DNA from 4 places in the Duganella paludis genome. Region 4 is predicted to be linked to each of the others. Evidence: predicted binding sites of a transcription regulator. Region 4 holds the regulator's gene; each other region holds the start of a gene.
What was found. The regulator FNR, encoded in region 4, switches genes on or off when oxygen is low (the NO sensors DNR and NnrR bind a similar motif). The targets are predictions, from matches to a motif close to TTGATNNNNATCAA.

Region 1: ACXZ1M_RS12050 (OmpW/AlkL family protein) is a predicted target of FNR. The motif match lies at 5,887-5,900, and genes of this name have one in related genera.
Region 2: ACXZ1M_RS28070 (XrtA system polysaccharide chain length determinant) is a predicted target of FNR. The motif match lies at 5,352-5,365, and genes of this name have one in related genera.
Region 3: cqsA (alpha-hydroxyketone-type quorum-sensing autoinducer synthase) is a predicted target of FNR. The motif match lies at 1,547-1,560, and genes of this name have one in related genera.

The regions. Positions count from the first base shown of each region.
Region 1 covers NZ_CM136922.1:2,665,195-2,672,719, reverse strand. The annotation lists gene ACXZ1M_RS12070 (thioredoxin family protein) at 1-1,139, shown strand, start outside; gene ACXZ1M_RS12065 (M20/M25/M40 family metallo-hydrolase) at 1,232-2,803, opposite strand; gene ACXZ1M_RS12060 (methyl-accepting chemotaxis protein) at 3,018-4,637, shown strand; gene ACXZ1M_RS12055 (hypothetical protein) at 4,747-5,169, opposite strand; gene ACXZ1M_RS12050 (OmpW/AlkL family protein) at 5,216-5,824, opposite strand; gene ACXZ1M_RS12045 ((2Fe-2S)-binding protein) at 5,974-6,477, shown strand; gene ACXZ1M_RS12040 (xanthine dehydrogenase family protein molybdopterin-binding subunit) at 6,474-7,525, shown strand, end outside.
Region 2 covers NZ_CM136922.1:6,361,782-6,369,306, forward strand. The annotation lists gene ACXZ1M_RS28050 (XrtA system polysaccharide deacetylase) at 1-363, opposite strand, end outside; gene wecB (non-hydrolyzing UDP-N-acetylglucosamine 2-epimerase) at 360-1,505, opposite strand; gene ACXZ1M_RS28060 (TIGR03016 family PEP-CTERM system-associated outer membrane protein) at 1,518-3,047, opposite strand; gene ACXZ1M_RS28065 (XrtA-associated tyrosine autokinase) at 3,031-3,753, opposite strand; gene ACXZ1M_RS28070 (XrtA system polysaccharide chain length determinant) at 3,763-5,286, opposite strand; gene ACXZ1M_RS28075 (XrtA/PEP-CTERM system exopolysaccharide export protein) at 5,414-6,007, shown strand; gene ACXZ1M_RS28080 (N-acyl amino acid synthase FeeM domain-containing protein) at 6,096-6,839, shown strand; gene ACXZ1M_RS28085 (S1 family peptidase) at 6,808-7,525, opposite strand, start outside.
Region 3 covers NZ_CM136922.1:1,576,069-1,583,593, forward strand. The annotation lists gene ACXZ1M_RS07070 (group II truncated hemoglobin) at 1-210, opposite strand, end outside; gene cqsA (alpha-hydroxyketone-type quorum-sensing autoinducer synthase) at 226-1,458, opposite strand; gene ACXZ1M_RS07080 (sensor histidine kinase) at 1,635-2,900, shown strand; gene ACXZ1M_RS07085 (response regulator) at 2,904-3,920, shown strand; gene ACXZ1M_RS07090 (ABC transporter permease) at 3,917-6,451, opposite strand; gene ACXZ1M_RS07095 (adenosine deaminase) at 6,452-7,459, opposite strand; gene ACXZ1M_RS07100 (hypothetical protein) at 7,516-7,525, opposite strand, start outside.
Region 4 covers NZ_CM136922.1:2,960,758-2,968,282, reverse strand. The annotation lists gene ACXZ1M_RS13295 (response regulator) at 1-1,672, opposite strand, end outside; gene ACXZ1M_RS13290 (alpha/beta fold hydrolase) at 1,768-2,514, opposite strand; gene ACXZ1M_RS13285 (MarR family winged helix-turn-helix transcriptional regulator) at 2,669-3,103, opposite strand; gene ACXZ1M_RS13280 (YgaP family membrane protein) at 3,206-3,424, shown strand; gene ACXZ1M_RS13275 (RNA polymerase sigma factor) at 3,424-3,942, shown strand; gene fnr (fumarate/nitrate reduction transcriptional regulator Fnr) at 3,989-4,747, shown strand; gene ACXZ1M_RS13265 (FixH family protein) at 4,758-5,255, opposite strand; gene ccoG (cytochrome c oxidase accessory protein CcoG) at 5,267-6,652, opposite strand; gene ccoP (cytochrome-c oxidase, cbb3-type subunit III) at 6,649-7,525, opposite strand, start outside.

The DNA.
Region 1 (7,525 bases), 300 kb from region 4:
TGGACGGCGACACGCCGGGCGCGCAAGCCCTGGCCGCGCAATACCAGCTGCGCAGCTACCCGACGCTGGTGCTGTTCGCGCCCGATGGCGGCGAAATCACGCGCCTGCCGTGCGAGCTCGATGGCGAACTTTTCGTCGCCGCGCTGGACGTGGCGCTGGCCGTGCATCAAGCCGGCTCATCTGCAAGCGCAGCGCTGGATGCAGCCCTGTCGGGCACGCGCGCGCTCAGCGCCGACGAATGGTCGCTGCTGAGCCACTACTCCTGGGATACCGACGAAGGCAAGCTGCTGGGTTCGCGCGCACTGGCGCCGACCCTGTCCGCATTGGCCGCAGCCAGCACCGACCGCGCCGCCGCCGCCGCACGCCTGAGCCTGCATGCCCAACTGGCAAACGGCACGGGCGAAGCAACGGCCCTGCTGGCGCTGCTGGCCGACGCGCAACAGGCGCGCGCCAACATGGACATCTTCAACAACAGCGGCATCAACCTGATCAAGATCGCCAGCCGGCGCGAAGAGCTGGCTGCGGCGCTGGGCGCCGTCGCTGCGCAATGGGCCGACGACTTCTGGCTGAGCGCGCCGGACCGGCTGATGGCGGTACGCCTGCAAATGCGCCTGGCCCGTCTGCTGGCGCCGACGCAGGGCTTGCAGGCACTGGTGCGCGAGCGTGTGGAATCGGCGCTGGCCGAATCGACCGATCCCTACGAACGGCACACCCTGGTCAACACGGCGGTGAGCGCGCTGAACGACGCCGGCCTGCCTGAGCAGGCCGAGCAAGTGCTGCTGGCCGAGCTGCCGCGTTCGCATTCACCGTACTACTTCATGCTGAGTCTGGCAGCCAGCGCCAAGCGCCGCAGCGAGGTGACCGGCGTGCTGTCGTGGTACGGCAAGGCGTGGCAGGCCTCGACGGGCCTGGCGACGCGCCTGCAATGGGGCGTCACTTATTTGAGCACTCTGATCGACCTCGCACCGCAGGACGCGGAAGCGATCGAGCAAGCGGCGCAAACGCTGCTGGCCGACATCCACAACGCCGGCGCCGACGCCCACCAACAGCGCAACCTGAGCCAGCTGCAAAAGCTGGCCGCCAAACTGGCCACCATCCTCGCCGGCCCCCAAACCGCCGCCCTCGCCGCCGCCCTCTAAAAACCAGGGTCAGCTCTGTCATTTGGACATTGCGGAACTTTTTAGCAAACCAAAAGTTCCGCAATGTCCAAATGACAGAGCTGACCCCGAAGTTAGCGGCGCTGGAACTCTGCGCCGGCTTTCCAGTTCGGATGGTCTTTGGCTTGCGCGGCCTGGTAGCCGGCCTGGAATAACAGGCTGATGTCTTCCAGCGCGCCGGCCGTGTTCCAGTTCGCTTGCACTACGTCGTTGACCGTGTGGTATTGGTGCGCCGTGTAGTTGAGCAGCTTGCCCGCGCTGCTGCGCAGGTAGATCGTCGGCACGCCGGCGCGCGCGAATTCCAGTTGGTCGCCACGGTAGTAGCTGCCGTAGCTGACGTTGCTGTCGGGCTTGACCACGCGTCCCTGCTTGGCCGCGATCCGGGCGACAAGGTCGTCCGCCGTCGATTTGCCCATGCCGCTGAGTTCCACATCCCGCGTGCGGCCCCACAGGTTGAGGCCGTCGATGTTGATGTTGAGTATGGTCTTGCCGACCGGGTAGAGCGGGTGTCGCAGGTAGTATTGCGCGCCCAGCTGTCCGCGCTCTTCCGCCGTGGTGGCGACGAAGACGATGCTGCGCTTGGGCGCCGTCGGCAGGTCGTGGTAGGCCTTGGCGATTTGCAGCAGCGCCGCTACGCCGCTGGCGTTGTCCACCGCGCCGTGGAAGATCTGCTGGGTGCGCGGCCCCGGCAGGCTTTCGTCGATGCCGAAGTGGTCCCAGTGCGCGGTGTAGACGATGACTTCGTCCTTCAGCTGTGGATCGGAGCCCGGAATGCGACCGACCACGTTGTGCGAGTCCACCTCGCGCGTGGCATTCACCGCGCTGAGCTTGAGCTTGATGCCCAACGGCAGCGGCTTGAAGTCGCGCGCGGCCGCTTTCTGCTTGAGTTCCTTGAAGTCCAGCCCGGCCGCCTTGAACAGGTCGCAGGCGCGTTCCTGTTGCAGCCAGCCCGCCATCGGCGGCAGCGTCGGTTCCGGCGTTTTGCTGCGTAGCGCGAAATTCTCGCGGCCCCAGCCGTTGACCACGACTTCGTAAGGGTAGCCGGCCGCTTTCGTCTCGTGCACGATCAGCGCCGCCGACGCGCCCAGCTTGGCCGCCATTTCCAGCTTGTAGTTCAAGCGCCCGTACCAAGTGACCGTGTTGCCGCCGAAGACGGCGGCGTCCAGCTGGCGCGGCCGCTTGGGATCGGGCACGGGCGGGTCGTTGATCAGCATGACCAGCGTTTTGCCCTTCAGGTCCGCGCCCCTGTAGTCGTCCCATTTGAATTCCGGCGCCTGCACGCCGTAGCCGACGAACACCAGTTCCGACTCGCCGATGTCCAGGTTGGGCACGGCGCGCGCGGTCCAGGCCACGTAGTCGTCGCCGAATTTGAGTTGCTTGTCGCCATAGCTCAGCGTCGGGTGGCTGGAGATGCCGACCAGCGGCACCGCCTGCAGATAGGTGCCGTCCGGGTTGCCCGGCTGTAGCCCGAGCTTTTTGAATTGCTGCTGCAGATACTCGATGGTGAGTTTTTCGCCCTGCGTGCCGGGCGCGCGTCCTTCGAACTCGTCCGAGGCGAGGGTGCCGATCTGTTCCAGCAGCGCCGCGCCGTCGAGCTTGGGCGGTGTCGCCGCATGGGCCGCGCAGGCGCAAAACGCCAGCAGCACTGTCGACAAGGGGAGTTTCATAGGGGCGAAGAATTGTTAATAATAGACCACCATTCTGACACATTTTATTGCTTATGGACACTGCCGAGCACGCACCGCCGTTGCCGAGTCCGCCGCTGTTTTGACGCGGAAACCACAGTCCCTCACTTCATGCGAGACGCTCCCGGGCTTTGCGGGTATGCTGATTTCCATAAGACAATAGGAGACTTCCAGCATGAATAAATTGTCGTTCCAGCAGAAGCTGTGGGTGCCGCTGATTTGCAGCCTGGTGTGCATCACCGCGATTTTTCTTTTCGAAACCATCCAGACGCGCAATGTGCGGATGGAAGAACGCCAGGCCGATCTGCGCAACATGGATGACATGGCGATCAGCGTGGTCAAGCAGTTCGGCGACCGCGCCGCGTCCGGCGCCCTGACCAAGGACGAGGCGCAAAAGCAGGCCATGGACCTGATCCGCGGCCTGCGCTACGGCAAGGACGGCTACTTCACCATCAGCCGCGGCACGCTGTCGGTGATGCATCCGATCAAGCCCGAGAACAACGGCAAGGACCTGGTCGACCTGAAGGATCCGAAAGGCACCTACGTCTACCGCGCCATCGCCGCAACCGGCGCCCTGCCCGAAGGCGGCGGTTTCGTCAGCTATTACTGGTCGCGCCCCGGCTCGACCGAACCGGTGCCCAAGCTCAGCCGCGTGATGCATTACGAGCCGTGGAACTGGGACTTGACCACCGGCGTGTACACCGACGATATCGACATCGCCTTCCGCGCCTCGCTGCTGAAATCGGCGGGGATGCTGGCCGTGGTGTGCGTGCTGCTGTCGGTGATCGTCAGCGTCGTCAACAAGAGCCTGCGCCACACCATCGGCGGTGATCCGGAGTATGTTGGCGAGATTACGCAGCAGATCGCTGATGGCGACCTCAGCGTTGAAGTGAAGACCCACGCCTCCGACCGCAGCAGCATCCTGCATTCGGTGAAGGCGATGCAGCAGCGCCTGGCCGAGACCATCGGCGAGATCCGCAACAGCGCCGAGACCATCGCCACCGCCTCGGGCGAGATCGCTTCCGGCAATATGGACTTGTCGGCGCGCACCGAGTCGCAGGCCAGCTCGCTGGAGGAAACGGCGGCGTCGATGGAGGAATTGACCTCGACCGTGAACCAGAACGCGGACAACGCGGTGCAGGCCAACCAGCTGGTGCAATCAGCATCGCAGGTGGCCGAGCGCGGCGGCAAGGTGGTGTCGCAGGTGGTGCAGACCATGGAGACCATCAACGCCTCGGCCACGCGGATTGTGGACATCATCAGCGTGATCGACGGCATCGCCTTCCAAACCAATATCCTGGCGCTGAACGCGGCGGTGGAAGCGGCGCGCGCGGGCGAGCAGGGACGTGGTTTCGCGGTGGTGGCGTCCGAAGTGCGCAACCTGGCGCAACGTTCGGCGGCCGCGGCCAAGGAAATCAAGGAGCTGATCAACGCCTCGGTCGACAGCATCAGCGCCGGCAGCGCGCTGGTGGCGGAGGCGGGCACGACGATGGATCAGGTGGTGACCAGCGTCTCGCGCGTGACGCAGATCATGGCCTCGATCACGGAAGCATCGAGCGAGCAGAGCACGGGCATCGGCCACGTCAACATGGCGATCACGGAGATGGATTCGGTGACGCAGCAGAATGCCGCGCTGGTGGAGCAAGCGGCGGCGGCGGCCGGCAGCATGCAGGAGCAGGCGGCGATGCTGGCTTCGCTGGTGGCGCGCTTCAAGCTGGGCCACGAACAAGGGGCGGCGCCCAAGGCCCGACCAACCGCGCGCTCGGCCAGCCGCCAAGTGGCGCTGGCGCGCTAAAACTAATCCGGGGTCAGGTCCTCCATTGCTACACGGTCTCTACCGTAGGCGTGCCTACGGTAGAGACCGTGTAGCAATGGAGGACCTGACCCCGGATTATGATCCCGGATTATTTGTCAGCGGGGACGGTTTCCACGACGGCGGCTTCGTAGACGAATTTGTCGCCGTCGGCGCGGAATACGCCCATCAGCTCGCCGCCGTCGCCCTTGACGTCCGGGTAGACCGTGCAGGTCTGCGTTTCGACCTGCCACATTTCCTGCCCCGCGCGCAAAGTCCAGACGTTGTCGCCGCCCGAGAGCAGTTCGATTTCCACCTCGTCCGCCGGCATTTCCGTCAGCTCGATGCGACGTATGCATTCGGGCAGGCGCTGCATGATGAGCTCGACCCGACTTTCCTTGCTCCAGAAGTGCTTCTGCGCCCGATGGATGGTCAGCGCGTGATTGCCTACCGGACCGTCCGCATAGTACGACGCGGAGTCGTCCACGCAGGCGGTCAGCAGCAGGGGCATCAGGGCTATCAGGATCTTGCGCATGGAGTTTCCAGTTCGTTGCTGTCGATTTGGAAACGATTATAGCGCCTCAGAAGCGGTAGCCCACCCCAACCGCCAGCATCAGCGGGTCGATCTTGACGCGGCTGGCCTTGGCGCCGCCGATCAGCACGTCGCTGCGGATCTGCGCTTTTTTCAGGTCGATGTTGAACGACCACCGCTTGTCGAGGGCGATGTCGGCGCCTGCCTGCAGCGCCAGGCCGATGCTGTCGTGCTCCAGGCTGGCCGCGCCGCCCAGCATGTGGTTCTTGGAGAAGGTGGTGTAGTTCACGCCGGCGCCCACGTAGGGACGGAAGCTCCCCTCAGGCAGGAAGTGGTACTGCACCAGCAGCGTCGGCGGCAGGTGCTTGACGGTGCCGATGTTGGCGCCGTCCAGCGCCACGTCGTGCTTTTGCGGATAGGTCAGCACCAGCTCGGCCGCGATGTTCTTGGTGAAGAAATAGGAGATGTCGAATTCGGGGATGGTCTCGTTGCTGACGCTGATACGGTCGCGCGCGCCGACGCCACCCACCGGCTCGGCTTTGTCCGCCGGGTTCAGGTGCACCGCGCGCACGCGCACCAGCCATGGGGTTTCCTGCGCAAAGGCGCCGCCGCTGATCAGGGCTGCGATGACCATCAATGCTGCTACTGGCTTACTCATTTCACTTCCTCTTTGTCGTTTAGTAATGGGAGGAAGTGTAGGGATCTCGCGATGTAAAAACCTTGATACAAGTCAAAATTTACCGACTAGTAAATGATGGTAGTATGACCAGCGGTCGGTTTTGGCAAACTACAATCAGGAGATCGCACATGGGCAAGCTGAACGTCAATGGTACCGTCAGGGAATATGAGGCGGAGGACGATACGCCGCTGCTGTGGGTGATCCGCGAGCAGCTCGGCATGACCGGCACCAAGTACGGTTGTGGCGTGGCCCAATGCGGCGCCTGCACCGTGCATATCGATGGCCAGCCTGTGCGTAGCTGCGTGTATCCGGCCGCCGCCGTCACCGCCAGTCAGAAGATCACCACCATCGAGGGCTTGTCCAAGGACGGCTCCCATCCCATCCAAAAAGCCTGGGCCGCGCTCGACGTGCCGCAGTGCGGCTTCTGCCAGTCCGGCATGATCATGGCCGCCGCCGCGCTGATTCGCGACAAGCCCAAATGTACCGACGCCGATATCGATGCGGCCATGACCAACATCTGTCGATGCGGCACCTACAACCGCGTGCGCAAAGCCATCCACGTGGCGGTGCGCGGTGGCGATCCCGCAACGGCGGGCCTGGCGATCGAGCGCATTGAAGGGAGCAAGGCATGAACTCCCGTCGCGGTTTCCTCAAGATAGCCGGCGGCCTGGTGGTCGCCTTCCACATTCCCTTCGATGCCGCAGCGGCGGGCCAAGCGCCTATCGCCAAGGGGGCTTCCGAGGCCACGCCCGAAGTCAACGCCTGGGTGGTGATCAAGCCCGATGACACGATCGTGATCCGCATCGCCCGTTCCGAGATGGGACAGGGCACGCTGACCGGCTTGGCGCAGCTGGTGGCCGAGGAACTGGATGCCGACTGGAGCAAGGTGATTACCGAGTATCCGTCGCCCGGCCAGAACCTGGCGCGCAAGCGCGTGTGGGGCAGCTTCTCCACCGGCGGTAGCCGTGGCGTGCGCGAGTCGCACGAGTATGTGCGCAAGGGTGGCGCGATTGCGCGCACCATGCTGGTCCAGGCGGCGGCCGATGCGTGGAAGGTGCCGGCCTCCGAGTGCGCGGCCGCAGCGAGCGTGATCACGCACAAGCCGTCGGGCCGCACCATCAGCTATGGCAAGGTGGCCGACGCCGCCGCCAAGCTGACGCCGCCCACCGAAGTGGCGCTGAAGGATCCGAAGGACTGGAAGCTGGCCGGCAAGCGCCTGGCGCGTCTGGATACGGTGGACAAGACCACCGGCGCGCAAATCTACGGCATGGATATCCAGATGCCCGGCCTGCTGAACGCGGCCATCAAGGATTGCCCGGTGTTCGGCGGCACGGTGAAGAGTTTCGACGCATCGGCCATCGAGAAGCGGCCCGGCATCAAGAAGGTGTTCAAGCTGGGTGACAGCGCCGTGGTGGTGGTGGCCGATACCTGGTGGCGCGCCAAGTCCGCTCTGGAGGCCATGCCCATCGAGTGGGACAAGGGGCCGAATGCCAAGCTGTCCAGCAAGGACATCGCCGCCACGCTGAAGGCCGCGCTGGATGCGCCGGATGCGGTGGTGGGCAATTCGAACGGCGACGCCAAGGCGGCTATCAAGGCCTCCGCGCGCAAGATCGAGGCGGTGTATTCGTATCCGTGGCAGAACCACGCCACCATGGAAACCATGAACGCCACCGCGATCTG
Region 2 (7,525 bases), 3.4 Mb from region 4:
GCTCGGTGCGCGGTAGCCGTGCACGGGCTGGCCGCCCAATTGTTCCAGCAGGTTCTTGCTGAACGTGATGTCGTGCGCGAACTCGGCCGGCGTCTGCTCGCTGGCGCGCAGGTGGGCGTAGCCGTGGCTGGCCAGCTCGTGGCCTTCGGCGACGATGTTGCGCACCACCGCCGGGTAGCGCTCGGCGATCCAGCCCAGGGTGAAGAAGGTGGCGTGGACATTGTGTTGCGCCAGCATGCCCAGAATGCGGTCGACATTCGCTTCCACCCGGCAGGGCAGCTTCGGCCAGTCGGCGCGGTCGATGTGGCGAGCGTAGGCGGAGACCTGGAAATAGTCCTCTACGTCGATGCTCAAGGCGTTCATGCGCGCCGCTCCCGGCGGTGCTGCAGCCAGCTGGTGGTGACGGCGGCGACCCGTTCGGCCGCGTGGCCGTCCCAGTACTGCGGGATGCGGCCGACCTTGCCGCCGAAGCGCAGGATGTCGCGGCACAGCGCCAGGATGACGGCGGGATCGCGGCCGGCGATGGCGTTGCTGCCTTCGCTGACGGTGACCGGGCGTTCGGTGTTGTCGCGCAGGGTCAGGCAGGGCACGCGCAGGGCGGTGGTTTCCTCCTGCACGCCGCCGGAGTCGGTCAGCACCACGCAGGCGCCCTTCATCAGGCCCAGCATGTTGTGGTAGGACTGCGGCGCCATGCATGCCAGGCGCGGCGCATCCATCAAGCCGGCCAGTCCGAAATGCTTGAGCATGGCCCGGGTGCGCGGATGCAGGGGAAACAGAACCGGCACGTCCTCGCTGAGCTTGACCATGGCGGTCATCAAGGCGCGCAGGCGCTGCGGATCATCGACGTTGGACGGCCGGTGCAAGGTCAGCAGCGCGTAGGGCGACTCGGCGGGGATGAAGCCCGCCAGGTTGGCTTGCGCCAGCACCTGTTCGGTGGACGGCGCGCCGGGCAGCTGGTTCAGCAAGGTGTCGATCATCACGTTGCCGACAAAGTGCACGCGTTGCGCCGCCACGCCTTCGCGCAGCAGGTTGCTGGTGCCGCTGGACTCGCTGGTGAACAGCAGGTCCGACAGCTGGTCCGTCAGCACCCGGTTGATTTCCTCCGGCATGCTGCGGTCGTGGCTGCGCAGGCCGGCCTCGACGTGCAGCACCGGCACGCCTTGCTTGGCGGCGGTCAGCGCGCAGGCCAGCGTGGAGTTGACATCGCCCACCACCAGCACGGCGCTAGGCACGGTCTTTTCCAGCACCGGTTCGAAGCGGCGCATCACCTCGGCGGTCTGCACCGCGTGGCTGGCCGAGCCGACCTCCAGGCGGAACTCGGGCTGGGCCAGTTCCGCCGCGCCGAAACATAGTCCGTCCATGTCGGCGTCGTAGTGTTGGCCGGTGTGGACCAGGATGGTTTCCACCAGCGTGTCCGGGGCCGCGAAGGCGCGCAGCAGCGGCGCCATCTTCATCAGGTTGGGACGGGCGGCGATGACGCAGACAATACGGTAGGGCCTTAACATGGACAGCTCCAGTCAGAACGACATGTTCACGGCGACACCGACGCCGTTTTCGCGATAGTTGCCGCCGCTATTGCTGGTGTGGCGGACGTGACGCAGGTCGGCGCTGGCGCTGATGCGGTTCGACAACTGGCGCGACACGGTCAGCGTCAGCGCCGTATTGCGGTCCTCGCGGCCGGTGCTCAATGACTTGGCGCGGCTGTGGCTGACGCCGGCGGTCAGGTTGGCGCGCGCCGCCATGCGCCAGTTCCAGCCCAGCTGGACGCTGGTCTGGCGCGTGCGGTCGGTCAGGCTCAGCTGGTCCGGACCGGTGAGCACGCTGTCGATGGCGTTGCTGGTTTGCGCGGTGCGGCCGGTGCTGGCGATGTGCAGGGCCAGCGCGCTGCGCGGCGTGGTGTACACGCCGGACAGGCGCCCCTGTTTCTGCAGATAGTAGCGGTGGCTGAAAAAGTTCACATTGCCCTCCCTGCCCATCAATTGCGAGATCGCCAGGAACACCGTGATGGTGCGCAGGCGCAGCGCCGGGTCGGGGATGCGCGTGGCCCACAATTCGAAAAGGAAATCCTGCAGGCCGGTGGGCGGGATGCTGAGGAATTCGCCGTGGCTGGTAGTAATGTCTTCGCTGTAGGCCAAAGTCCAGAACATGCTGCGCATGCGGTAGCTGGCGTCCAGGCCGTAGGTCTTGCCGAAGTAGCGGTGGCCGATGTTGGCGGAGAGCCTGGTGCGCGGCGACGGCGTCCAGACCGCGCCCACGGTGCCGAACTTGCCTTGCGGCTGGGCGCTCACCGAATGGTAGTCCTGCTTTTCGTAGCCGCCGGTGACGAAGGTGGACAGGCTGCCGTCGATGGGATAGCTGAGCGTCAGGGTGGCGTTGCTCATGGTGACCGGCGGCAGCGCGGCGTCATCGGTTTCCGTGCGGCGCAGGCTCAGGTCCCAGTTCCAGCCCCTGCCGCCGTTGTCGCCGACCAGCGCCAGGCTGGTGCCGCTGCTGCGCACGTCCAGCAGGCCGCCGCTGCCGACGTGCTGGTAATCGTAGCGCAGGGTGGCGTCGGCCAGGCCCTGGAAATGATGGTGGAGGTAGGGGCTGAAGGAGGTGCTGCGCACGGTGCTGATGTTCGGGTTCGATTGCGCCGGATCGAACAGCTGTGGGCCGAAGGCCGAGACATTGCGCTGGCTGATGCCGGAGCGGGCGTCCAGGAACAGCCAGTCCGGCAGCACTTCGGCATGGCCGCTGGCATCGAGCTGCTGGGTGGTGCGGTCCGGCTGACGCGTGTAGGCGATTTTCTGCAACGAGTAGGACAGCGCCAGTTGCAGCCTGGGGCTGTTGGAATCGACCTGCACGCCGGGCGCCACCTCGTTGGTGAACTGGCCGCGCGCACGGTCCGGCGGCGCCAGGTTCATATTGTCGCTGTAGCTGGTGCGCAGGCGCAGCGTGGGCGTGACGGTGAGATCGGCCGTGACGGCCGCCGAGGGCAGCGTCAGCAATACCAGCATGCTCAGGCCCCGGGGCGTGCCGCGCGGGCGCAGGCTAATCATAATAACCATAGTAGTCGCTACCGGGAAACGCCGTGCTCTTGTTGTAGAGCAGATGGATGTGCGGACAACGGTCGATGCGGCGCAGCGCCTCCTTGACGGCGTGCTGGCTGGTGCGCTCGGACTCGACCACCATCACCACCTGGCCCATCTGCGCGGCCAGCACGCTGGCTTCGGTGGTCATCAGCAGCGGCGGCGAATCGAAAATGACGATGCGGTCGGCATAGCGCTCGGCGATCTCGGTCAACAGGCGGCTCATCGCGCTGCTGGCCAGCAGTTCGGTGGCGTGCTTGTTGGCGCGGCCGGCCGGCAGCAGGCTGAGGGTCGGCACGTTGGTGCGCAGGATCACCTCGGCGAGATCGGTCTGGTCGCGCAGCAGGATGTCCATCAGGCCCGGCTCCGGCTCCAGGCCCAGCACCTTCAGCACCGACGGCCGCGCCACATCGGCGTCCACCAGCATCACCGTGATATCCATTTCCATGGCGATGCTCATGGCGAGGTTGACCGCGCAGTAGGTCTTGCCTTCGCCCTGCATGGCGCTGGTGACCACGATCAGGTTGCCCAGCCGCACCGGCGCGGCATCGTGGTCGCCACGCGCGTTGCGCAGCAGAGGCCGCTTGATGATGCGGAAATCCTCGGCCACCGCCGTGCGGCCGCCTTCCTGGGTCACCATGCCGAGCTGGTGCAGGCGGGCGAGGTTGATCTCGACTTTACGCATGGCGGTCCTTTAGTAGCGCAACAAGGTGGTGGCCAGCACCGCGCCATAGGCCGCAAACAGGCTGGCCGCGGCGGCGCCGAAATAATATTTGCCGCGCCGGCGTTTGCGTTGCTCGGCGTCGGTCCAGTTCATGACGACGGTGCCCAGCAACTTGAGGCCGGTGCGGTCACGCAGTTCCGCCGGGCTGAGGAAGGTGGGACGGACCTGGGTGATCAGCAGGGCCGTCGCCACGCCCATCAGCACAGCGGCCCCCAACGCGATGCTGTAGAGCAGCGGACGGTTGGGGCCGATCGGAGTGAGCGGCACCATCGGTGGATCGATGATCCTGAAGGTCATCATTTCCGTGGTGGAGCTCAGGTCGCCCGACAGCTTGGCGGCCTCGCGCCGGCCGATCAGCTTCTCGTAGTTTTCCTTGTTGATCTGGTAGTCGCGGTTGAGCTGGGCCAGTTCGGTTTCCGCTTCCGGCACGGCGTTGGCCTGGGCCAGCAGGCGCTGGTGGCGCGCCGTGTATTCCTCCACCCGGGCGCCGATGGCGGCGACGCGCGCCTCGGCCTCGGTCTGCGCCACCTTCAGTTGCTGCAGCATGGGGCTGTAGTTCTTGCCGGGATCGCTGTTCTGCTTGAGCTTGCTTTCCTCGAGCTTGCGCGCCTCCAGTTGCGCCACCAGGCGCTTGGCGGCGATGATGTCGGGATGCAGCTCGGTGTACTGCATGCGCAGCGCGTCCAGGTTCTTGTTCAGCGCGGCGATGCGGCCGTCCAGTTCGGGATTGTCGATGGCGGCCGGGGCCAGCTCGGCGCCCAGGATGGGCTCGTCTCCGGTGATCTGGTTGGCGATCGCCTTGCGCGCCTGCTCGGCCTCGGCCAGCTCCAGCCGCGCGGCGTTGAGGGCGTCCGACGACTGCATCAGCTGGCTGCTGTAATCGACGCCCTGGCGCGGCAGCAGACCGTTGTTTTTCAGGCGGAATTCCTTGACGCTATTCTCGGCGGTGGTCAGCTTGTCTTCGTACATCCGGATCTGGTCGTCGATGAACTGCACGGCCTTGCGCGACTCGCCGCTTTTGCCTTTGAAACTGCCCTCCAGGAAGATGGTCAGCAGCGACTGCACCACGTCGCGCACCATTTTCCGGTCGCGGTTGTTGTAGGTGATGGTGTAGATGTCGTCGCCGCCGCCGCTGACCCGGATCTTGCTCATCAGCTCTTCCAGCTGCTTCTGCTGCTCGATCGGCGTGCGGGCGTTGATGTCCAGGTCCACCATGCGCAACACGCGCTCGACGTTGGGACGGCTCAGCAATGTACGGCTCATGATGGAGACCTGCTGTTCGATATTGGGCACGCTGGTCATGCCCGCCAGCAGGGGTTTGAGGATGGTTTGCGTATCGACGAACACCCGGGCCTTGCCCTGGTAGTCATCCGGCAGCAGCGCCACCCGGGTCCAGCCGGCGGCGGCCACCAGCCAGGCGACGGCGAGCGCGTACCAACGGTATTTCCAGATCCCCTTGAGGCTTGAGATCAGCTGGCCAATTAACTCCTCCATAATCCAGTTCTCCAGAATGCGCGCCACAGGGAAGTCCGATTATATTTTTCCCAACTGGGCAGTCATTGAGGCAGATCAAGTAGTGGCGGGCGGGATTTCTGAATCATGGCGTCAGGGAGGATTCATCATGCGTGCTTTGATTTTTCTGCTGATAGTGTTGTTATCCGGCTGCGCCCACCAGGTCTCGCTCGACGCGCCCGAGGCCGTGCCCTTGCAAGGCGATTACCAGATCGGCGCCGGCGATGTGGTCAATATCAACGTCTGGCGCAATCCGGAAGTGTCGCTCAGCGTGCCGGTGCGGCCCGACGGCAAGATCACCACGCCGCTGGTGGAGGACTTGCAGGCGGCCGGCAAAACCTCCACCGAACTGGCGCGCGATATCGAAAAGGCGCTCGCCAAATACATCCAGCAGCCGATGGTGACGGTGATCGTGACCAGCTTCATCGGCCCGTACACCCAGCAGATCCGCGTCATCGGCGAGGCGGCGCGGCCGCAGGCGCTGGCCTACCGGCAAGGCATGTCGCTGATGGACGTGCTGATCGCGGTGGGCGGCATCACCGATTTCGCCGCCGGCAACAAGGCCAAGATCCTGCGCATGGTGGACGGCAAGCGCGAAGCGGTGCCGGTGCGGCTGCGCGATTTGCTGCGTGGTGGCGATATTTCAGCCAACGTCGCGGTACTTCCGGGCGACATTCTGGTGATACCGGAAGGCTGGTTCTAGCCTGGGTGAAAATTTTTTCAAATTCGTCGGAACTTTCTGGCTGAGCTGCTTGTCTCAAGAATACGTACCACTAGACAGGAAGCCAAACGTGCACCATGACGAGCCTATTGTTTCTTTTGAGGTCAGCAATGAATTGCGTGACCTCGTGGTCGGCGAAGGCAAGACCGAAGCCGCATTGGAACACCCCTTGGATCAACAAATCTTTCATATCCGCATGGCCAATTCCCAAGGACGCCGGGAAGCGGCCAGCCTGCTGCTGAAAAAGATGTACGGCTGGCGCGGTTATGCAGTCGATCCGGCGGTGGCCCACTCACCGAATAAAATCACGCTATTTGCAGAAACCGGCGGCGCGACCGTCGGCACCATGTCCTTGTGCCTGGACAATGCTGAAATCGGCCTGCCGGCCGATGAAAACTTCCGCGACAAGCTCGACGAGCTGCGGATGAAGCAGCGGCGTCTGTGTGAGCCTTCCCGGCTGGCCATCGACAAGGGCGTTTCCAAGCGCGTCTTTGCAGCGCTCATACACATATCCTACATTTATGCCCACAACATCCATGGCTATACCGACTACGTGATCGAGGTGAATCCGCGTCATGTGATGTTCTACAAACGCATGCTCGGTTTCCGCGATTTCGGCGGCGAGCGCGATTGCACGCGCGTGGGCGCACCGGCGGTGCTGCTGCGGCTGGAGCTCGACTACATGGGCGAGCAGATCCGCAAGTTCGGCGGACTGATGGAGCAGCACGGCAACGAGCGGTCGTTCTACCCGTACTTCTTCCCGACTTGGGACGAGCCCGGTATCACGGGCCGCCTGCTGACGGGGAAGCTTTGAGATAATTGACCGGCACGGCATAGGTGATGCCGCTGGGCGCGCTGATCGCCGATTCCTTCACGCCCTTGACGAATACCATGTTGACCACGCCGACCACTTCGCCGGTGGCCGGGTCGTACAAGGGGCTGCCGCTGCTGCCCGGATAGGCCGTGCCGTCCAGCTGGAACACCGCGTACACCGGCTTTTGCAACTGGCGCGCGGTTTTCGCATCGAGCTGGCGGGCGGTGATGGTGGGCGTGGCCAGCGGCGTGATGGCGGAGACGATGCAGCGGTGCGTCACGTGATGCAATCCCAACACCATGCCCAGCGGGAAGCCGGTGAAGGCCAGGTTCTTGCCCTCGCGGACCTTGCTGGAGTCGCCCAGTTTCAGCGCCGGCAGCGCCACGCCCTTGATGCGCAGGCGGGCCAGGTCGTGCTCCTTGTCCAGGCTGATGAGCGTGGCGGCGCGGAAATGGGCGGTCTCGCCGGTGCGGACCAGCACGCCCAAGGTGTCGCCCTGGCCGCTATTGATGAGATCGTTGACGACGTGGGCCGCCGTGACGATGGTCAGCCCGTCGCCGACCGCAAAGCCGGTGCCGACGAAGCCGATGGCGGGGCCACGGGTTTGCTGCAGGCTGCCGATGCCGACCACGGAAGGCTTGATGTCGTCGATGATCTGCACCAGGTCTTCGGCATGGGCCGAGGGC
Region 3 (7,525 bases), 1.4 Mb from region 4:
CGCTTCCTGGTACAGGTCCGGGCCGCCCATCCAGCCGCTAAGGAACATGAACAGGCGCTGGTTGGCGTTCTCCAGCGACGGGCCGTGCACGGAGCGCAGCAACTGGAACTCCGGTTCGAGTTCCATCAGGTCATAAAAGCGGTCGACCATCGCGCGGATGGTCGACTCGCCGCCGATTACTTCATAGAGGGTACGAGATTCTTCAGTCATACCCGCCATGATAGCTTATACGAGGGCCAGCTTGCGCAGGCGCCGCGTGGAAGACCAGTTCTGCAGATCGACCTGGCCGCGCACCGCATCGCAGGCATCGACGATGCGCGCCAGCTGCGCCGCATCGAGGCCGGAATTAAGCGTCAGCCGCACCAGCGAGCGGTTCTTCGGCGTGGCCGGCGCGCAGAACATGGCGCCGTACACGCCATGCTGCTCCAACAGCTTGCGCAGGGCCAGCGTCTTCGGTTCCGGCCCCGGCTCCAGCGCGATGATTTGCTCGCTGCCGTCGCTGACGTTGTAGCCCAGCGCATCCAGGCTGTCGCGCAGTTCGCGCGCATTGGCCAGCAGCGCGGCGCGGCGGTCGTCGGCGGCGGCGATGAAGTCGATGGCGGCGTCGAACCATGCCAGCTCGTGGCCCAGCAAACAGGAACTGAAGATCGCCGGGCGCGACTCGGACAGGAAGTAGCCCTTGAACTGGCTGGAACAGGTGATGAATCCAGCCCGCCCGGCAAACGCCTTGGCCAGCGAGGCGGTGCGGAAGTGCACCCGTTCGCTCAGGCCCAGCGCCGCCACCAGCCCGGCGCCGCGCGGACCGTGGGTGCCGAGCGAGTGCGATTCGTCGACCAGGAGCATGCTGCCGCTGCGCTCGGCGATGTCCGCCAGCTCCATCAGCGGCGCGAGGCTGCCGTTGGTGCTGTACAGCGCATCGACCCCGATCAGGCCGCGCCCATGGCGCTGCAGCTGCTTCTGCAGGTGCTCCATGTCGTTGTGCAGGAACGACACCGGCATGGCGCCGGCCGACTGCACGCCCTCCCACAGCGAGGCGTGGGCCTGCATGTCCAGGTAGACCGGAATGCCGGGACCGGCCAGGGTTTGCACCAGGCCGACATTGGCGGCCCAGCCGGATTGCGCCAGGATGCCGTCCTCCGCGCCCATGAAGCGCGCCAGCTTGCGTTCGAGCCGGTGCTGGGCGCTGCCCTCCTGCAGGTAGACCGCCGACATCAGCAGCTCGCCGTGGCTGTTCTGCAAGGCCGCCACCTGCGCGCCCACCAGCGCCGGCTCGCCCGCCATGCACAGATAATCGTTCCCCGCCAGGAACACGGCGCCGGCCGGGGTCGGCTGCCAGGCGTGGGGATGTTCGCCGCCCAGTAGCTGCTGGATGCGGGTGACGTAATGCAAGTCCATGCGTCGCGTAACGAAATCGGGCAGGGAGTCGGAATGGATGTGTTGGGCAATCGCATGGGTCATGGCATTTCTCCAGTTGAGCTTTGGACAAAAAAGATTGTTTTTTTAGGAATGACAAACCAGACCATGCTGCGAAAAAAACTCATCGAGATTGATGCAGATCAATTACCGTTTCAATATGTGCAAATGCGTTACAAATTAGGGCGATGATTGCTGCTTGATAAAAATCAAAAGCCATCATGAGGCCCTCCCTGCACGAACACTGGAAGCGCGGAACGCAGCGGCTGCTCCAGTCGCTGCTGCTTTACCACGGCCGCGAAGACCACGCGACCGTGCGCGTGCTGCTACTGGCGTGCATCGGCACGGTGGGCATGCCGCTGTATTACGTGATCTGGCAGCACTTCTTCCCGCAGGAGTACGAGTCGCTGCCGCTGCGCATGCTCGGCATCCTGCTGTGCGCCATGGGCCTGTTCGCGCGCCAGTTCAGCCGGCCGATGCTCGACCTCTACCTGCTGGTCACGCTCAGCTATATTTTTCCGTTCTTCTTCACCTTCATGTTCCTGATGAACCACGCCTCCGGCGTGTGGAGCGAGTCGCTGCTGATCGGCCTGGTGGTGCTATTCCATTTCGACACCGGACTGGCGCTGCGCGCCTACGCCATCGGCACGGCGCTGGCCTGCGCGGCGGCGACGGCGCTGGGCGCGGGCGACATGCTGCTCAGCAGCGCGGTGCTGCAGCAGGTGCCGATCCACTGGTTCACCATCGCTGCGCTATCGGCCGCCAAGATCAGCCGCCATGTACTGGCGCAGGAAAAGCTGGCCGGCATGGGTGCCGGCCTGGCCACGGTGGCGCACGAGCTGCGCACGCCGCTCACCAGCGTGGACGCCAATGTGCGCGGGTTGCTGCGCCTGATGGGGGGAGCGCAGCTGCACAGCAAGGACGACCGCGCCAGCATGACCGACGCGCTGGCGCGCATCCAGTTCGAGGTACGCCACATGAACCACATGATCGACCTGTTCCTGCTGAGCGCCACGGCGGTGCGGCAAAACCTCAACCCGGTGGAAACCGTGTCGATGGAAGGCGTGGTGGAGGCCGTGCTCAAGCGCTATCCCTTCGCCACGCAGAAGCAGCAAAAAATGGTACGCCTTGAAATGCGCGACAATTTCCAGTTCGCCGGTCAGACCGAGCTGGCCGTGGTGGTGCTGCTCAACCTGATGCGCAACGCGTTGCGCGCCGTGCAGCGCGCCGGCAAGGGCCGCGTGCGCATCGTCATCGACGGCAAGCACCAGCCGCCGCGCCTGCTGTTCATCGACACCGGCTGCGGCATCGCGGCGCAGCAGATGTCGCTGATCTTCCACCGTTTCTACTCGCATCCGCCGCACAACGGCGCCGGCATCGGACTCGCGCTGTGCCGTGAAATCATGGATGCCTGGGGTGCGAACATCCGTTGCGTCTCGCGCGAGAGCGCCTACGCCATCTTCGTCCTGGAATTTCCCGCGAGGTGAACCATGCATCTACCTGTCTATGCCCATCCCACGCTGACCGTACTGGTTGACGACAGCGACTCCTTCCTGCGCAGCCTGTCGTTCCAGCTCGATCACACGCTGGCCAACAAGACCTTCCACGACACCACCGAGGCGCTGCACTGGCTGCGCAACAGCGTGCCCGATGGCGCCGCCAACGGCGTGCCACTGCACGTCAACTTCGACATGCAGAACCTGCCGGCCGACCAGTGCAACGTGGCGCTGGACCTGGAGCGCATCTACCGCATCGCCGAGCAGCGGCAGCGCTTCGCCACGCCGTCGGTGCTGGTGGTGGATTACTCGATGCCGCAGATGAACGGGCTGGAATTCTGCGCGGCGGTGGCGCACCTGCCCTGCAAGAAGATCCTGTTCACCGGCGCGGCCGATGAAAAGATCGCCGTCACCGCCTTCAACCGCGGCCTGATCGACCGCTACATCAAGAAGAGCGACGAACATGCGCTGGACCTGCTGGAAATGGAAGTGGCGGCGCTGCAGGAAACCTATTTCGACCACGGCTCCGACACGCTGCGCGAAATGGTGGCGCTGCACGACTACCGCTTCCTGTGCGATCCGGCGCTGGCCGAAGTGGTGCGGGAGCTCAAGCGCACGCTGGGCTTCGTCGAGCACTACATCTTCCCGAATCCGACCGGCATCCTGTTCCTCGACCAGCACGGCAAAGCCACGCTGATGGTGATCGAAACGGAGAAAAGCATGTACGCGCAATACGAAATCGCCCGCGACAGCGACGCCCCGCGCTCGCTGCTGCACGCGCTGCTGGAGCGGCGCGTGCTGACCTTCTTCAGCGATCCCTTCGGCGACGGCATGTACACCAGCAGCATGCACGAGAACTGGCACCGCTACTGCGCGGCGCCGCGCATCTGCCAGGGCAAGGAGACTTACTACTGGGCGCTGTTCGACCTGCCGGCCCACTACTTCGACCAACGGCCGTACACCTATTCACAATTCCTGCAGGAGATGCAGCCGCAGGTGATCGCGGCTTAGGCTTCGCGCAGGGTTTGCAGCGGCGGCTGGCGCAGCACGTTGCGCAGGCCCAGCCAGCCGCCGGCGATGGCGCACAGCGCGCCCGCCACCAGGCCCACCAGCCACACCATCGGACTGAAGCTCCAGGCGAACTTGAACTGGTAGGTGGCCAGCGCCCAGCCCATGGCGGCCGCGCCGCTGGCCGCCAGCACGCCCGACAGCGCGCCGACCAAAGAGAACTCGATCAACTGCGCCTGCGACAGCTGCTTGCGGGTCGCACCCAGCGCGCGCAGCAGGCCGGCCTCGCGTGTGCGTTCATCCTGCGATCCCATCAAGGCCGCGTACAGCACCAGCACGCCGGAGGCCAGCGTGAAGACGAACAGGAACTCCACCGCCGTGATCACCTGGTCCAGCACCGCTTGCACCTGGCGCAGGATGCCGCCGACGTCGACGATGGTCAGATTGGGGAAATCGCGCGTCAGGCCGTTCATCACCGCACCCTGGCCCTGCGGCAGGTGGAAGGCGGTGATCCAGCTTTGCGAAATCTCCGTCATCGCCGCCGGGTTGATGATGGCGAAGAAGTTCACCCGCATCGAGCCCCAATCGAGCTTGCGGATGCTGGTGATGGTCACGTCCACCGGCGTGCCGGCGATGTCGAAGCGCAGCTTGTCGCCCAACTTCCAGCGCAGCGTCTTGGCGATGCCCTCCTCCACCGACACTTCCGGCGCGCCGGGCTTGTCCTCGAACCACTTGCCGTCGACGATCTTGTTCTCGACCTGCATCTGCGCCATGGTGGACAGGTTGAACTCACGGTCGGCCAGGCCGCGCGCGCGATCCTCGGTGTAGGTTTCGGCGGTGACCGGCTTGCCGTTCACCTGGATCAGGCGGCCACGGATCATCGGATACTGCGGCGCGTAGCTCACGCCCGCCGCCTGCAGGCGCTGCGCCAGTTCGGCGCGCTGCTCCGGCTGGATATTGATGATGAAGCGGTTCGGCGCATCGGCCGGGGTGGCGTTGCGCCAGGCCGTCATCAGGTCGCCGCGCACCACGGTCAGCACCAGCAGCGCCATCATGCCAAGCGCCAGCGAGACGATCTGCACGATGGTGGCGCCGGGCCGGCGCTGCAGCGAGGTGATGGCGAAGCGCCAGCTTTGATGGTCGATGGCGCCGCGCAGGGAGCGCAGCGACTTCAAGCCCAGCCAGCCGACCAGGCCGAACAGCGCAAACGCACCAAAGAAACCGAGCGCCGTGTACAGCGCCATCATCGGGTCGCCCGCCTGCCACAGCAGCAGCGCGGTAAAGCCGCCCATGCCGAAGCCGTAGGTGGCCAGCGCGCCGACCTGCGGCGCATCCTGCTCGCGGCGGATCACGCGGTTGTGCGGCACCTTGCGCAGTTGCAGGATGGGCGGCAGCGCAAACGCGGCCAGCAGCAGGATGCCGATGGCCAGGCCCTGCAGCGCCGGGTAGATGGTCGGCGCCGGCAGTTCGCTCGACACCAGCGCGCCCAGCACTTCCAGCAGCACGTAGTGGCCGCCGAAGCCGACCGCCACACCCATGGCGCTACCCAGCAGGCCGACCAGCAGGAATTCGATCAGGTACATGGTGGTGACCTGGTTCTGCGTCAGGCCCAGGCAGCGCAGCATGGCGCAGGCGTCCAGGTGGCGCTGCATGAAGCGGCGCGCGGCCATGGCCACGGCGACGGCCGCCAGCATGGCCGACAGCAGGCCGACCAGCGACAGGAAGCGGTCGGCACGTTCCAGCGTGGTTTGCATTTCCGGACGGCCGTCCAGCGACTCCACGCGCACGCCCTTGGTGTTGTTGTTCTTGATGTCGGTCTTCAGCCACTCCTCGTAGGCCTTGGCGGCCTGGGCACCGTTCTTCAGCGACGGCGGCGCGCCGACCAGCATGCGGTAATTCACGCGCGAACCGGGCTGGATCAAATTGGTCGCCTCCAGGTCTTCCAGCGCGAACATCACGCGCGGCGCGAAGGCCAGGAAGTTGGCGCCGCGATCCGGCTCGGCGGCGATCAGGCGGGTGATGGTGAATTTCTTGTCGCCCAGCTGGATCTGCTGGCCGACCTGGGTTTTCAGGCTGCCCAGCAAGCCGGGCTCGACCCACGCGGTGCCGGGGGCCGGCACCTCGGCGGCGGGCGTGCCGATGCTTTGTTCGGCCTGGGCGGCGTCGGTGGTGGTTTTGACTTTGCCGCGCAGCGGGTAGCCGGGGCCGACCGCTTTCAGGGCCGCCAGCACGGAAGATGAATCCTCGCCCTCGCCCGCTTGGGCCATGCTGGGGAAGCTGATGGTGTCGGTGACGGTCAGGCCGCGCTGCAGCGCCTGCGCGCGCCACTCGGCGCGTACCGGCAGGTCGGCGCTGGCGACGACATCGGCGCCAAGCAGCTGGTGGGCGTCACGATCGAGCCCGCTGCGCAGGCGGTCGATGAAGAAGCCGGTGGCGGACAAGGCGGCCACGGCCACCGTCAGCGCGATCAGCAGAAAGCGCAACTGGCCGGCACGCCAATCGCGTGCCGTCATTTTCAAGGCGAGTTTGAACATTTAGATCTTGGAGAAGAAGGCATCCACTTCGTCGAGGTATTTCTGCTTTTGCTCGGCCGGCAGGAAGGCCGCGCTGAAGCCGTTGCGCGCCAGGCGCTGCGCGTGCGACAAGCCCAGCGGCAGCGCCTCGAAGGTGGCGATGAAGTTGTCGTTCATGTAGCCGCCAAAGTAAGCCGGGTCGTCCGAATTGACGGTCGCCACAATGCCCGCATCCAGCAACTCCAGAATATTGTGCTGCTCCATCTTGTCGAACACGCACAGCTTGATGTTGGACAGCGGGCACACCGTCAGCGCCATCTGTTCGCGCGCCAGGCGTTCGGTCAGCGCCTTGTCTTCTAGGCAGCGCACGCCGTGGTCGATGCGCTCCACCTTCAGCGTATCAAGCGCGGTGTAAATGTACGCCGGCGGTCCCTCCTCGCCCGCATGCGCCACCAGGTGCAAGCCCAGCTCGCGACACTGCGCGAACACGCGCGCAAACTTCTCCGGCGGGTTGCCCACTTCCGACGAATCCAGGCCCACGCCGATGAACTTGTCGCGATACGGCAGCGCCGCTTCCAGCGTGGCAATCGCATCCGCCTCCGACAGATGGCGCAGGAAGCACAGAATCAGCGTGGCGCTGACCGGGCTGTCCTGGCACGCGCGGTAAATGCCATCGATCACCACCTTGATGTCGACGCCGCGCGCGGTGTGCGTCTGCGGATCGAAGAAGATTTCCGTGTGGCGCACATTGTCCTGCTCGGCTCGCTTGAGGTAGGCCATGGTCATGTCGTAGAAATCCTGCTCCTGCAACAGCACACTGGCCCCCGCGTAATAGATGTCGAGAAAAGATTGCAGGTCGGTGAAAGCATACGCAGCGCGCAGTTCCTCCACCGAGCCATAGGCCAGCTTGACGCCGTTGCGTTCGGCCAGCGCGAAGATCAGTTCGGGTTCCAGCGAGCCCTCGATGTGGATGTGCAGTTCAGCTTTCGGCATCTGTTCCAACACGCGGCGCAATTGTTCGTTCAACATTTGATTTATTCCTGTTACATGGTTGCTTAATAAGGGCATCTTATCGCATGCGGCGTTTAGTGTGTC
Region 4 (7,525 bases):
TGCCCAGCAGCGATTGGCCGGAGACGCGCACCATGTTCAGGTACTTGCGCTGCTGCGCCGTCAGCTGCGTGTTGCCGAGCAGATAGACCATGCCCAGCACGGCGTTCATCGGTGTGCGGATTTCGTGACTCATATTGGCCACGAAATCGCTCTTGGCGCGGTTGGCCGCCTGCGCACGGTCGCGTTCGCGCTCCAGCTCCAGCGCGCGCGTTTCCACCTCCTGCTGCAGGCGGTGGCGTTCGGTGATGTCGGATATCACGGCCAGCACCTTGGTGCCCTGGTCGGTGCGCACCGCGCTCAGGTTGACTTCGATCGGGAATTCGCTGCCGTCGCGCCGGCGGCCATACAGCACCTTGCCCTGCCCCATGCGCACCGGCTCGGCGCTCAGGCGGTCGGCGAAGAAGCGGTGGCGGTGCGCCGCATGCTGCGCGCGCAGCCGCTCCGGCACCAGCGTTTCCAGCTGCTGGCCCAGCACCTCGTCGCGCTCATAGCCGAAGCAGCGCTCGCCTTCGCGGTTGAAGGTTTCGATGCGGCCGTCCACGCCCACCACCACGATGGTGTTGGGTGCGAACTCGACCAGGCTTTGCAGCCGGGCGTCGGCCGCCAACCGTTCGTGCATCAAATCGTTAAAAGCCGAGGTCAGCTGGCCGACTTCATCGTGTGCGTGCACCGGCAGCGGCGTGAAGCGGGCCGGATCGGCGCGCAGCGCCACGATGGCGTTGCGCAGCTTGATCAGCGGCGCCATCAGCCGCAGCGTCAGCACGCTGATGAGCAGCGCGGTCAGCAGGGCGGCGATGCCGCTCCAGATCAGCACCCGCTTGAGCACACCATCGAACGGTTCGAAGGCTTCCTCGGTGGGCAGCGAGGTGGCCAGCAGCCAGTCGACAGATTTCAGTTGTTTATAGCTGTTGAGCGCGCGTTCGCCGGTGCTGGTGGTGCCCACCACCGTGCCCTCGAAGCCCTGCTCCAGCGCCAGCGTGGTGGCCGGGTTGGCGTTGGCGGCGCGCGGCTTGAGCAGGCGGGCGATATCGGGATGCAGCACGTAGACCGGGGTCTCGGTGCGGGTCAGCGCGAAGTAATAGCCGGTGCGGCCGACCTTGGCCGTGCGCAGGTGGCCCAGCAGGTTGTCCTTGTATAGGCGCAGCACGCCGATCAGCACGCACACCACTTCGCCTTTGTCGTTGAGCACCGGCGCCACCATCTGCACGATGGGCTGCTTGTTGGCGCGGCCGATCAGCGGCTCGGTGATCATCGGCTTGCGGGTGCGCATCACCGTTTTGAAGTAGGCGCGGTCGGCAGCGTCGATGCCGACGCGGCCCGGCACCATCGGCAGGTCGGAGATGACCTTGCCCTGCGGGCTCAGCACCAGCAGGTCGTCGAACAGGGCCAGCACGGCGCGGTTCTCATAATACTCGCGGAGTTTTTCGGCGGACTCGCCCAGGTTGGCCGGCTGGTTGCGGGCCGACATCGCGATGATATCGAGCAGCATGGTCAGCTTGTCGTCGAGCTCCTGCGCGGTGCGGGTGACCAGCGCGGTCTGCTGCGTGAACATCACCCGCTTGTAATCTTCCTGCATGCGCTGGGTTTGCACCAGCGTCACCAGTCCTATCATCAAGACCGAGGTGATGCTGGTAGCGAGTGCGACTTTAGCCTTGATGCCGAGTGGCTTCATATCATCCTTGGAGGTACCGATGCGTTATCGATTCTCCTATCAATGGCTGCCCTTGGCAAGCGGGTTGCAAGGCGCTTGCAACCCGCTTTTTTACTTTATCGCTGCGCGGCGGCGATCAGTACCTCCGCAACCTGGGCCGGCTGCGACACCATCGGCACGTGGCTGCTTGGCAGCGTGGTGGTGGTGGCGTTGATTTTCTTGGCGAAGGCTTGCTGCAGGCCTGGGTCGATCATGCGGTCTTGGCTTGCAACGATGTAGTAATTCGCCTTGTTTTTCCACGCGGCCACGGTGGTCGGTTCGCCGAAGGCTTTCAGGGCGATCGGGCCTTGGGTGGCGTTGATCAGCGCGGCGGTGGCCGGCGACACGTCCTGCGCAAAGTTCTTGGCCACCGAGTCGGCCGGCAGCCAGCCATAGCCGGTAGCGTCCGCCTGGATGGTGGCGATGCCGGCTGGCGTCGGGTAATCCTTGCCCAGGTTGCCGGTGGCTTCACCTTCCGATGGCGCGAACGCCGCCACGTAGACCAGTGCCTTGATCTTGTCGCTGGTGCCGGCCTGGGTGATCACGGTGCCGCCCCAGGAGTGGCCGGCCAGCACGACTTTGCCGGTTTGCGCATCGACCACGCGCTGGGTGGCGGCGACGTCGTCGGCCAGCGAGCTCAGCGGGTTCTGCACGGCCACCACTTTGTAACCTTTGGCTTGCAGGATAGGAATCACCTTGTCCCAGCTCGAACCGTCGGCGAAGGCGCCGTGTACCAGAACGATGGTGGTGTCGTTGGCAGGAGCGGCGGCGTGGGCGAAAGCGGTGGCGGCCAGCAGTGCGGAAGCGATGATCGTGCGTTTCATGGTAATTCCTTTCAATGTTGTGTGCTATTAATTAGTGCGCTAAGTGTTGGTCTTTAAAAAACGCCACTTGTTTAAGTCGCGTCCATGAAGAGCAATATAGCGCGCAATTAATTAGTGCGCAAGCTAATTTCGAAATAATTTTTATGGGGTCAAATCAGGAACCGAGGTTGTGGTTCAGTTTACCGAGGTTGCGCATCAGCGAGGCAACCTCCTCGTTATCGATGGAGCAGTGGCCGGCGAAGTCCTGGCTGACCTTGAGGGCGGCCGCGCGCAGCTCCTGGCCGGCCGGGGTCAGCGTCAGCACGCGGTTGCGCTCGTCGCGCGGATCGCGGCTGCGGATCAGGTAGCCCTCCGCCTCCAGCCGCTTGACCACCGGCGTCACCGAGCCGGAATCCTGCTGCAGGCGTTCGGCCACGTCCTTGATGCCCAGCCCGTCCTGCTCCCATAGCACCACCATCACCAGGTATTGTGGATAAGTCAGCTTGAGCGCGGTCAGCAGCGGCTTGTAGGTCTGGGTCATCTTCAGCGAGGTGCTGTAGATCAGATAGCACAGGTGCTGGTCGAGGGTGGGAGGCTTGGGCAGGGTCATGACCGTAGCCTAACAAAATATTTTCACCGGCGCGAATCCAAATGCGATGCGCGGTCCTCTTAGTAGCCGAGGGTCTTCCTCTACAACTATTTGGAGAGCAAAATGTTCTATGTTAAAAATGTACCAACTTGGGAGCGCGTGTTGCGCGTGGTCGTCGGCCTGATCGCTGTGTATGTAGGCTTCGCGCTGTTGGGCGGTTTGTGGGGCACGGTGGTGGCGGTCTCGGCGGCGGGCATCGTCGCTTCCGGGCTGGTGGGTTTCTGCCCGATGTGCGCCATGGTCGGCCGCCGCCTCGACAAGGCGGCGAAACAAGGGAAATAATGAGTCTTGCGGAACAACATTTGCCGGTGCTGGACGCCGCCCATCGCGGCGATCCGGCGGCGCTGGCGCAGCTGTTGCGGCTGTGCCAGCCCGATATCCGCCGCTACGCCCAGCGCAACTGCTTGATCGCCGATGTCGACGACGCTGTGCAGGAAACGCTGCTGGTGTTGTCGCGCAAGCTGGCGTCGGTGCGCATGCTGGCGGCGTTTTCCGGCTGGTTGTTCCAGGTGGTCAAGCGTGAATGCCACCGCCTCGGCCGCGCCGCGCTCGGTCACGATCCGTGGGACGACGAACGCGCCGAGCAGTGGCTGGCCCGCCAGGACACCGCCGGCTTGCGCACCGAGTTGATCGGCGCGCTGGAGTCGCTGCCGGCCGATTACCTGAAGGTGGTGCTGCTGCGCGACTTCGCAGAATTGTCGATCGCGGAAATCGCCCAAGAGACAGGCGACTCGGTCGCCGCCGTGAAAAGCCGCTTGCATCGCGCAAGACAAATGGCGCGCGAATACTTGATCGGATGACTGCGGAATAGGCGCCAAACGACGCTTGATGGGCTACACTGGCCGCATGATACGAGAACTTCCTTCGCTGCTTATTCCCGGCACCACCATCGAGGTGCTGAAAGCCAGCTGCGCTTCGTGCAGCATGCACCAGCTGTGCCTGCCGATGGGGCTCGACAACAATGACATGGAGCGGCTCGACGAGATCATCGGCCGCCGCCGCAAGGTGGCGCGCGGCGCGACGCTGTTCCGCATCGGCGACAGCTTCCAGAACCTGTACGCGATCCGTCTCGGTCATTTCAAGACTTACCAGGTCAACCGCGCCGGCGCGGAACAGATCACCGGCTTCCAGATGGCCGGCGAGCTGCTGGGCATGGACGCCATCAGCGCCGACGTACACCATTGCACCGCCATCGCGCTGGAAGACAGCGAAGTGTGCGAGATTCCGTTTGGCACCTTGCAGCAATTGCTGGCGGAAATGCCGACCTTGCTGCGCCATTTCCACCGCATGATGAGCCAGGAAATCACGCGCGAACAAAGCGTGATGCTGTTGTTGGGGAATATGCAGGCGACCCAGCGCTTCGCCGCCTTCCTGGTCAACCTGTCGTCGCGCTACGAGGCGCGCGGCTATTCGCCGAACACCTTCCAGCTGCGCATGTCGCGCGAAGAGATCGGCAACTACCTGGGCCTGACCATCGAAAGCATCAGCCGCCTGCTGTCCAAGTTCAAGAAGGAAGGCCTGGTGCGCGTCAGCAATCGCGAGATCGAACTGCTCAACCCGCCGCTGCTCAAGGCCATCACCGCCGGCACTGAAACCTGCGCTTGATCCGGAAGCCTTAGTCCGGCAACAGCGCAATGCCGCGCTGCGCCGGCCAAGTCCAGGCGCCGGCCAGGCGCCAATCGCGTTTCTTCCCTTCCACCAGCACGATCCAGCGGCTGCGTTCGAGCAGCGGCAGGCTGGCGCTGAACGTGCCGTCCTGGTCCGGCACCAGGATCAGCTTGATATCCTTTTCCGGCAGCGTGGCGTGCGACAGATGCAGCAGCAGTGGCCCGCTATCCTTGCGGTTGATGCGTCCGCTCAGGGTGCCGGTGGCGGCATCGTAGCCGAGCGCCACCGACAGTCCCATTTGCGACGCCACATGGTCGCGCCGCAAATCCTGGTTGATGGCCTTGCCTTGCTTGTAGTAGTCGCCCACCACCAGCGCATCGGGCGCCGAGACGGCCAGGTAGCCGGCGTAGATGCTGGCCGTCACCACAATCGCCGGGCCGGCCATCAGCAGCCACGGCCAGCGTTGTTTCCACCACGGCGCGACCGGCATAGTCAGCGTGTTCATGAACATTCTCCTTAGCGCGGCACAATGAAGACCGCGGATTCTTTTACATGCAGCGACGGATCGTCGACTGCGGTCAGGGTGACTTCGATCTTGTTCGAGCCCGGCTTGCCGGCGCCGTGCGCGGTGCGCAGGCGGATCGGATAGCCCTTGGTCTCGGTGGCCTCCACCATCACCTGGTCGGCGGTGACCTGCGCCAGCGTCGGCATGCCGCCCACGGCGATCTTGTACACGTGCGCTTGTTCGGAAGTGTTCATGATCTGCAGGCGGTAGACGTTTTCGATCATGCCGTCCTCGACCTCGCGGCCCATGGAGCCGCGATCGCGGATCACGTCCAGCTTGAGCGGCGTGCGCAGGGTCAGCGCGCCGGCTGTGGCGAGCATGATCAGTCCGAGCACGGCGCTGTAGATCTTCACGCGCGGGCGCAAGGCGCGGCGCCGGATCTCGGTCGGCGTCAGGTGGTCTTCCATGGCGCGCTCGGTGCTGTAGCGGATCAGGCCGCGCGCCTGGCCGGTCTTGTCCATCACGCCGTTGCAGGCGTCGACGCAGGCGGCGCAGCCGATGCATTCATATTGCAGGCCCTTGCGGATGTCGATGCCGGTCGGGCACACCTGCACGCACAGCGAGCAATCGATGCACGAGCCGCCATTACCGTGGCTGTTCTTCGACAGCGGGCCGCGCGGCTCGCCGCGTTTGGCGTCGTAGGTGATGATCAGGGTGTCGCGGTCGAACATCGAGCTCTGGAAGCGCGCATACGGGCACATGTACTTGCACACCTGCTCGCGCAGCCAGCCGGCGTTGCCGTAGGTGGCAAAGCTGTAGAACACCACCCAGAACCATTCCCACGGGCCGAAGGTCAGCGTCGCCACTTCGCCCATTAAATGCGTGATCGGCGTGAAGTAGCCGACGAAGGTGAAGCCCGTCCACAGCGCCACCGCGCCCCAAGCCAGGTGCTTGGCGCCCTTCTTGCCGAACTTGCGCAGCGAGGCCGGCTGGCGGTCGAGCGCGATGCGGGCGCTGCGCTTGCCTTCGATCTTGCGTTCTATCCACAGGAAGATTTCGGTGTACACCGTTTGCGGACAGGCGAAGCCACACCACACGCGCCCCGCCACCGCCGTCGCCAGGAATAGCAGATAGGCGCTGATGATCAACAGCGCCGCCAGGTAGATGAAGTCCTGCGGCCACAGCACCAGGCCAAAGATATAGAACTTACGCGCGCCCAGGTCGAACAGCAGCGCTTGCCGGCCGTTCCACTGTAGCCAGGGCGTGCAGTAGAAGGCCAGCTGCGTCAGCCAGACGAACAGCCAGCGCAGGCGCGCATAGCGGCCGTCCGTCTCGCGCGGATAGATTTCCTCGCGGGCGGCGTACATCTTGATCACTTGTGGCTGCGGCTCGTTCATTTTTCGGCGACTGTTTCAGCTGGCGCTGGTTGACGGACGTCGTTGGACAAACTCCATACGTAGGCGGCCAGCACATGCACCTTGGCGTCGCCGAGGAAGTCATCGAACGGCGGCATGGTGGTGGTGCGGCCCTTGGTGATGGTTTCCTTGATGGTCTCGGCGCTGCCGCCGAACAGCCAGATCTTGTCGCTCAGGTTGGGGGCGCCCAATGCCTGGTTGCCCTTGCCGCCGGCGCCGTGGCAGGCCAGGCAGGCGCCGAACTTCTCTTTGCCGAACACGGCCTTGATCGGATCGGCGGTCGAGCCGGACAGGGTCAGCACGTAATGGGCGACGTTTTCCACATCCTTGTCGCCGCCCAGCGCCGCGCCCATCGGCGGCATGGCGCCGACGCGGCCGTGCAGGATGGTTTCCTTGATGGTTTCCGGCGTGCCGCCGAACAACCAGTCGTTGTCGGTCAGGTTGGGGAAGCCCTTGTTGCCGCGCGCGTCGGAGCCGTGGCATTGCGCGCAGTAGGTCAGGAACAGCCGTTCGCCGATGGCGTGCGCCTGCGGATCGGCCGCCACGGTTTTCAAGTCCTGCTTCTGGTACTTGGCGAACAGCGGGCCGAACTCGGCGTCGGCCTGCTTCAGTTCGCCCTTGTATTCGGCGGTGGAGGTCCAGCCCAGCCTGCCGGCGTAGGTGCCCAGGCCGGGATACAGGAACAGGTAGGCCAGTGCGAACACGATGGTGATGTAGAACAGCCACATCCACCAACGCGGCATAGGCGTGTTCAGCTCGGTCAGGTCTTCGTCCCAGACGTGGCCCGTGGTATCGGTCTTGCCGTCGGCCGTCTTGGCCAGCTTGACCTTCGCTTGCGAGTACAGCAGCACGCCG